3 regions of the Paenarthrobacter sp. NPDC089675 genome follow, and region 2 is predicted to be linked to each of the others. Evidence: riboswitches for the same ligand, from Rfam matches in the RefSeq annotation. Region 2 holds a riboswitch; each other region holds the start of a gene.
The links. A riboswitch is a leader RNA that binds a small molecule or an ion and turns the genes downstream of it on or off. The one in region 2 is predicted to bind cyclic di-AMP.

Region 1 (2,258 bases), on a different contig from region 2:
CCGGAGTTGCACTAGCTGCCACCGGTTTGGCCCTTACTGTCGGCCTGCCGGGCACCAGCCCCGTCATGGCCACCTCGGAATCCGGCCAGACCGAAGCGGCCCTGGCTGTCTCCGGGGGCAGCCAGCCCGAGGTTTCCGCCGAGGCGTCGGCAAAAATCGACTTCAGCCGGGCGGCAGTGGCTACCAAGGCCGACCCGGACGGCAAGCTCAAGCAGCTCTTGAGCGCACAGTCGGTGGGAAGCATTACTGCCAGCTCCTCCAAGGGCACCCTGGGCAGCCCCCTCGACACACTGACCACGGCTTCTCCCTTCGGTTACCGCGTCAGCCCCTTGACCGGCGGCACCGGAGACTTCCACCGCGGCCAGGACTTCGTGGCGCAGTGTGGAACCGCAGTCCACGCAGCGGCAGCAGGCAAGGTCACCTTTGCAGGCTGGCACGAATACGGCGGCGGCAACCGGGTGGTAGTGGACCACGGCAACGGCCTGGAGACCACGTACAACCACCTGTCGTCCTTCAACGTCAAGGTCGGCCAGACCGTCAACCGCGGCGACGTCGTGGCCTTGAGCGGCACTACAGGCGCCTCGACCGGCTGCCACCTCCACTTTGAAGTCCAGGTCAACGGCGAAGTCGTTGATCCCATGGGTTGGCTCTAGGCCAGCTGATGGTTGTCTCTCGCATTCGTGACACGCCCCGTGATCTGAATGTGACATTCGCGTTCAACTGTTGTACCGTCTAAAGCGCATCGGCTTTTTAGGGGGCCGATGCACTTGAGTGGATTGCCTAGCTCTGCCACCACTCAGGGTCCGTTCGCATAAATCGTCTGGCAGGGGCGGGGGAACCACTTTTGGTCTTCGAAAGAAGGCCTTGGGGTTAAGTCACAAAGCTTCTTCGAAGCCGTGGCCGGATGACTCCCATCCGAATCCGACAGCTCACCTCGCAGGCATTGGGAGAGGCTACCTACGTGTCATCACGCACTACCCCTGCGCGCCACCGCGCCGAGACGGTTAACCCGTTGAACACCCTTTCGAAGGCTGTTTCGAACAACGCCGGAACCGTTGGCCGCCAGGCCGCAGTCCTGGCCGCAGCATCCGGCCTCGTCCTGACGGTGGGCCTTCCCTCCCAGGCAGCCGATACCGACGTTTCCAAGGCAGAGTCCAGCACCCAGCAGCTGGTCACCACCGCCGTCGTCACCGCAGAGCCCACCGCCACCGTCTCCTTCGAGAGCCCGGTAGTCGTCACCAAGGAAGCCCCCAAGGTCCAGCGCGCTTCCCAGGCCACGCAGCGTTCCCAGGCCGCCGGAGACCAGGCCAACGGCGCCGTCACTGCCCAGTCCTCCGACGCAAAGGCTTCAGCAACCAGCGCAGCCGCCTCGGGGCTCGCAGCGATCGCCTACACCGGCATCGGCCACCCCTACGTTTGGGGCGGCACTACCCCCAACGGCTGGGACTGCTCCGGCTTCACCCAGTGGGTCTACGCCCAGGCCGGCATTAGCATCCCCCGCGTCAACGCATGGACCGCAATGAAGCCCACCAGCAACCCCCAGCCCGGGGACCTGGTCATGCAGAACGGCGGCGCGCACGTCGGCATCTACGTCGGCAACGGCATGATGATCAGCGCGCTGAACCCCAGCCAGGGCACGCTCCTGCACTCGGTTGCCTCCACGGGCACCTCCTCCTTCTTCACTCTGCAGTAGAAAACACCATTCGGGTTAGCCGGCATGCCCCCCAAGTGCCGGCTCTCCCATGACCCGTGTGCTGTCCCAGCCGCGCACGGAAACGGAAAGAGATTAACCATGACCAGTGCAAACAAGGTTGCACGGCACCGAGCTGAGGCCCCCAAGACCAGCTCACTCGCCGTCATCGCGAAGGCTGTCAGCGACAACGCCGGTGGCGTTGGCCGCCAGGCAGCCGTTATTGCTGCTGCTTCGGGCTTGGTCCTGACCAGCGGTGTGGCCGCAAACGCTGCCGACGCCAACGTCCAGCATGATTCCACCGCCACGTCGTCGATCGATGTCCAAGCTGTTGCGCAGTCGAGCATCGCCGCTGATTCCACGGTGGCCATCTCCTACGAGCGTCCCGTTGTCTCGACGGTGGAGGCTCCCGCTCCGGTTGTGGAGCAGGCTCCGGCCAAGGCGGAGGCAAAGACTGCTTCGACCTCCGGTAATGCCACGCTTGCCGTGAACTCCTCCACTCCGGCCGCCAAAGCCCCCGCTGCTTCCAGCGGCCTGGGCGCTGCAATTGCTGCCGCCGCCTACGCCC
Region 2 (2,258 bases):
CTGCCGCTCGACGCCGGTGAGGTGGCCCTTGCGGTGCGAGTGCCGCCGTCGGCTTCCCACCCGGGAACGGAAGTGGGCAGCGTTGGTTACGCCCTCAACCAGATGCTCAACAACGTCGCCAGGGCCCTCGAAGCACGGCAGGAAAGCGAAACCAAAGTCCGGCAGTTCGTCGCAGACGCGTCGCATGAGCTGCGGACGCCGCTCACGGCCATCCGCGGGTACACCGAAATGCTGCGCATGACGGAGAACTTCACCGAGGACGGCCGGAAGTCGCTGGCACGTGTCCAGAGCCAGTCCGAACGCATGACCACCCTGGTGGAAGATTTGCTGCTCCTTGCCAGGCTGGACGAGGGCCAACCACTGAAGCTCACGGACGTCGACCTCACCCAGTTGGTCATCGAGACTGTTAGTGACGAGAAAGTCATGGCGCCGGACCACATTTGGCAACTCCGCCTGCCGGACCAACCAATCACAGTGCGCGGGGACGCGACACAACTCCATCAGGTCCTGGCGAATTTGTTGTCCAACGCCCGGAAGCACACAGATCCCGGAACCACCGTGGTAACCGGGGTCATGATCTCCGCGGATGGCAGCGCAGTGGTCACCGTAACCGATAACGGACCCGGAATCCCTGCGGACTTCCAGGGGCGGATATTCTCCCGTTTCGCCCGGGCTGATTCGGCCCGGTCCGGCTCTGAAGGTACCTCCGGCCTGGGACTTTCCATCGTGGAGTCGATCGTGGGAGCTCACGGCGGAAGTGTCGAAGTAACCTCCAAACCCGGTCGCACAGAGTTTGCCCTGAGGCTCCCGTGCGTAACGGTCGAACACGCATAACGGAACGGGCAAGGCGACGCACCGCCGTCGTGATCTCTGTTACCCAAATGTGACTTAAGCGGAAACCTCCTGTAGCGTCGAAAGGGTGGGTCGCCCCAAGAGACCCACACCCGGGATGCGCCGAGCTCTGCCACTTCCCGGAGTTCCGTTCTCATCGAGGCAGAGACGGGGGACCCAGAGTCTCCGGGCCAGGCATTGCGCCGGCCCTTGGGGTGAAGCCGCAGCTACGCGCGCGGCCGGATGACCTCATCCGAACCCGACAGCTAACTCCGCAGGCGCTGAGAGGTAATCACACATGTCTGAATTCAAGGATCAGGCGCGCCCTTCCGCGCGCCATCGCGACGAAAACACCGCCCCGCTGACCAAGTCGCAGACCGTTCTGAAGAACGCTGCCCGTCAGGGCAAGGCCGGCCACCGCATGTCGGTAGTAGCCGGCGTTGTTGCCGCCGCACTCGGTGTTGCATCGCTGGGGCAGGCTGCAAACGCAGCCTTCAACCTTCCGGAACTGAGCCAGGCCGCCCAGACCCAGTCGGCAGCACAGATCGACCCGCAGGCCCGCGAGAACGCGGCCGCCGAAGCCGCCGCCCAGGCTGACGCCGCCAAGCAAGCCGCAGCAGAAAAGGCAGCTGCCGCCCAGAAGGCCGCCGCAGATAAAGCGGCCGCAGACAAGGCTGCAGCGGACAAAGCCGCCGCGGACCAGGCCGCCGCCGCGCAGGCTGCTGCCGAAAAGGCCGCCGCTGATGCCGCTGCCAAGGCCGCCGCGGACAAGGCAGCCGCAGACAAGGCAGCAGCTGACGCCGCAGCCGCCGCTGCGCCGAAGGCCGTTGACGATCCCGCCGCCGCCAAGGCGTACGCTGCCAGCATCCTGTCCAGCTACGGTTGGGGCCCGGGCGAAATGACCGCCCTGAACACGCTGTGGGAGAAGGAATCGGGCTGGCGCACCACTGCCACCAACGCTTCCAGCGGTGCGTACGGTATTGTCCAGTCGCTTCCGGCCGGCAAGATGGCTTCGGCGGGCGCTGACTGGCAGACCAACTACCAGACCCAGATCAAGTGGGGCCTGAACTACATCAAGGAACGCTACGGTTCCCCGTCGGCTGCCTTGGCCTTCCACCTGGCCAACAACTGGTACTAAGCCGAGAGCTTTCCCGAAAAGCCGCTCCCGTTCCGGGGGCGGCTTTTCGCGTCCCGCCGGACGGAGAAACTTACACAGTCCCGTCACAGCTTCCGCCTAAAGCCCTCACAATCGGCAGCCTCAATGTAAATGCATGACGCTCATAGATCCCGCCACCAGTGCGCTGCCGAACCCCGCCCATTCGGGGACCTTCGCCGCTCCTGCCTTGCCCCACCGGCAGCCGCGGCGCTCTCCCGTGGACACGCGGACCTCGGTCCCTGTCCTGGACGTGACCATCCCCGTCCACAAC
Region 3 (2,258 bases), on a different contig from region 2:
GGCCGTGCCAGCCTACGTGCGCGGTGATCCGTGGCATTCGGGTGCTCACTTGAGGACCTCCTTGGCCACATCCAACAGGCCGTCCACGCTCAGTGACGGATCACTGGCCGACGGCGTGCTGCTGGCTTTTGGGTTGTTGCTCGGCCTCGGCTTTGTCGTCTGCGTGGGGGTGGGCGACGGCGTGGGTGTGACAGTCGGCGTCGTGCTTGGCGTGGGGCTTGGCGCAGTGACGGTGTCCGACGGCGGCGCGGGCTGGCTCGGAACCGGCGTGGTTACTCCGGGGACCGGAACCACGGCCGAAGGCGCGGCGGAAGGAACCCACTTGGGCGCGGCCAGCGAGACTTGCGGAGCAGGAACGGACGACGGCGATACAGCTGCGGGTGCCTCCGCCGCGGCTTGCGTCGTCTCCGACTGTCCTGTCTCTGCTGTTGCTGCCGGGGAAGTGGAGGAAGCGGTGGTGTAGGACGGAGTCGGGCCGGGGGTGGCCTTGCCGGAAGCGCGTCCGTTGCTGCCCGCGTTTGCGCCATTGGCCTGCTGGCTGTGGCTGTCCTGGCCAAAGAGGGGCAGGTCCAAGGCATGGCTGACTGTGCCTACCGTCAGAACCAGGCCAAGTGCGCCGGCAACTACTGCCATGCGCTGGCCCATGGTCTTGACCGACGCGGCCTTGGTCAGGACTGCGTGCGGTTCCCGGCTGAATGACGAACCGCCGAAGGAGCCAAAGGCGGGTTTTGCCGTAGTCGGCCTTGCCGGCGTCGGCTGTGCCGTAGCCTTTCGGGCGTCCGTGTGCTCTGAAACGCGAGCCCGCTCGGGTGCTCCGCTTGCCAGGCCGGCAGCAGCAGTGGCCGCGGCGGCGATTTGCGCTGCCGACTTCGGTTGCGGGGCAGGCACCGTGGGAATGGCCGCGGTGGCTGGTTCTGCTTCGGGTGCTTGGATTACCGGGATGGCCGCGGTGGCTGGTTCTGCTTCGGCCGGAGTTTCGGGGGCCTTGATTACCGGGAGGGCCGCGGTGGGCGGACCGGGCGTGGTCGAATCGTCGCGGGCAGGAACAGCTCCGGACGCCTGCTCGCGCTCGGCCTGCTCGCGCTCGGCCGCCCGCCGTTCCGCGCGCGTCATGGGCGCAGGTGTGGTGGGCTGGGCCGCGGTGGCGGGTTCCGGCGTCGTGCTTTCTGTTCCGGTGACCTGTCCGCTGGGTTGGGCCCGACGGCGTCCGGATGGCTTGGTGCGCTCGTCCGCTATTTGGGCACGGCGCGGCTGATCCATGGTTGGGGACATGGTGTTTGCCTCTCAACGCCTGCGAGGTTAGCTGTCGGGTTCGGACGAGGCCGTCCGGCCGCGCGTGGCGGCTTCACCCCAAGGGCCTGCAGGGAAATCAGGCCCGGGAACTCTGGGTCCCCCGTCTCTGCCGCGGGTCTGGCGGATTCCGGGATGCGGCAGAGCTCGGCGTCACCCCGGAAGCGGCCCAGCGGAGATCGGGCACGCCCTTCGACCGTACAGGAGCAGGGAAGTAAAGTCACATTAATGTAACGGACGGAACGTCCGCCTTTTTACGTGGTCCCTGGCGCTTAGGCTTCGGGGCTGGCGCCAGGCGGGAAGCTCGTGCCCGATCCGCTGTATCTGGTGCGCTTGGTGGGTCTCCTGCAGCCAACACGGCCAAAATGTCCGGCCGCCAACACTAGCCCTCGGTGCGTACTGGCCGGTAGACATGAGCTATGGACCTACCCGTGATGCCGCCCGTTTCGCCCATGCTCGCCAAGTCCGTCCCGAACATCCCCGACGTTGGGCACTACGAGCCCAAATGGGACGGGTTCCGTACTATCGTCTTCAAGGACGGCGACGACATCATCCTTGGCAGCCGCAACGAGAAACCCATGACCCGCTACTTCCCCGAACTTGTGGAGGCGTTGAAGAGGAACCTCCCGGAGAAGTGTGTGGTGGATGGCGAGATCATCCTGATCTCCGGGAACCGACTCGATTTTGAGGGTCTGCAGCAGCGCATCCACCCAGCGGACAGCAGGGTCCGGATGCTCGCGGAAAAGACGCCGTCGTCCCTGGTGGCGTTCGATCTGCTCGCCCTCGGTGAAGAAGACCTGACCGGCCGGCCCTTCTCTGAACGCCGGACCGCCTTGGAAAAGGCGCTCGCCGACGCCGAGCCGCCGGTGTACGTCACGCCCGCAGTCACGGACCTTGGGCGGGCCAAGGAATGGTTCGTGCAGCTTGAAGGGGCAGGGCTCGACGGCGTGCTGTCCAAACCTCTCGAC

Region 1: it holds a riboswitch for cyclic di-AMP, as region 2 does, so the genes downstream of both, ACIPY2_RS08030 (C40 family peptidase) here and ACIPY2_RS11435 (hypothetical protein) in region 2, are expected to answer to the same signal.
Region 3: it holds a riboswitch for cyclic di-AMP, as region 2 does, so the genes downstream of both, ACIPY2_RS19470 (hypothetical protein) here and ACIPY2_RS11435 (hypothetical protein) in region 2, are expected to answer to the same signal.

Annotation. Positions count from the first base shown of each region.
Region 1 is NZ_JBIVHM010000003.1:83,804-86,061, forward strand. It holds gene ACIPY2_RS08025 (M23 family metallopeptidase) at 1-653, shown strand, start outside; cyclic di-AMP (ydaO/yuaA leader) riboswitch at 778-957, shown strand; gene ACIPY2_RS08030 (C40 family peptidase) at 962-1,693, shown strand; gene ACIPY2_RS08035 (NlpC/P60 family protein) at 1,793-2,258, shown strand, end outside.
Region 2 is NZ_JBIVHM010000004.1:296,334-298,591, reverse strand. It holds gene ACIPY2_RS11440 (ATP-binding protein) at 1-834, shown strand, start outside; cyclic di-AMP (ydaO/yuaA leader) riboswitch at 943-1,126, shown strand; gene ACIPY2_RS11435 (hypothetical protein) at 1,130-1,969, shown strand; gene ACIPY2_RS11430 (glycosyltransferase) at 2,103-2,258, shown strand, end outside.
Region 3 is NZ_JBIVHM010000011.1:82,371-84,628, forward strand. It holds gene ACIPY2_RS19470 (hypothetical protein) at 46-1,272, opposite strand; cyclic di-AMP (ydaO/yuaA leader) riboswitch at 1,277-1,426, opposite strand; gene ACIPY2_RS19475 (ATP-dependent DNA ligase) at 1,710-2,258, shown strand, end outside.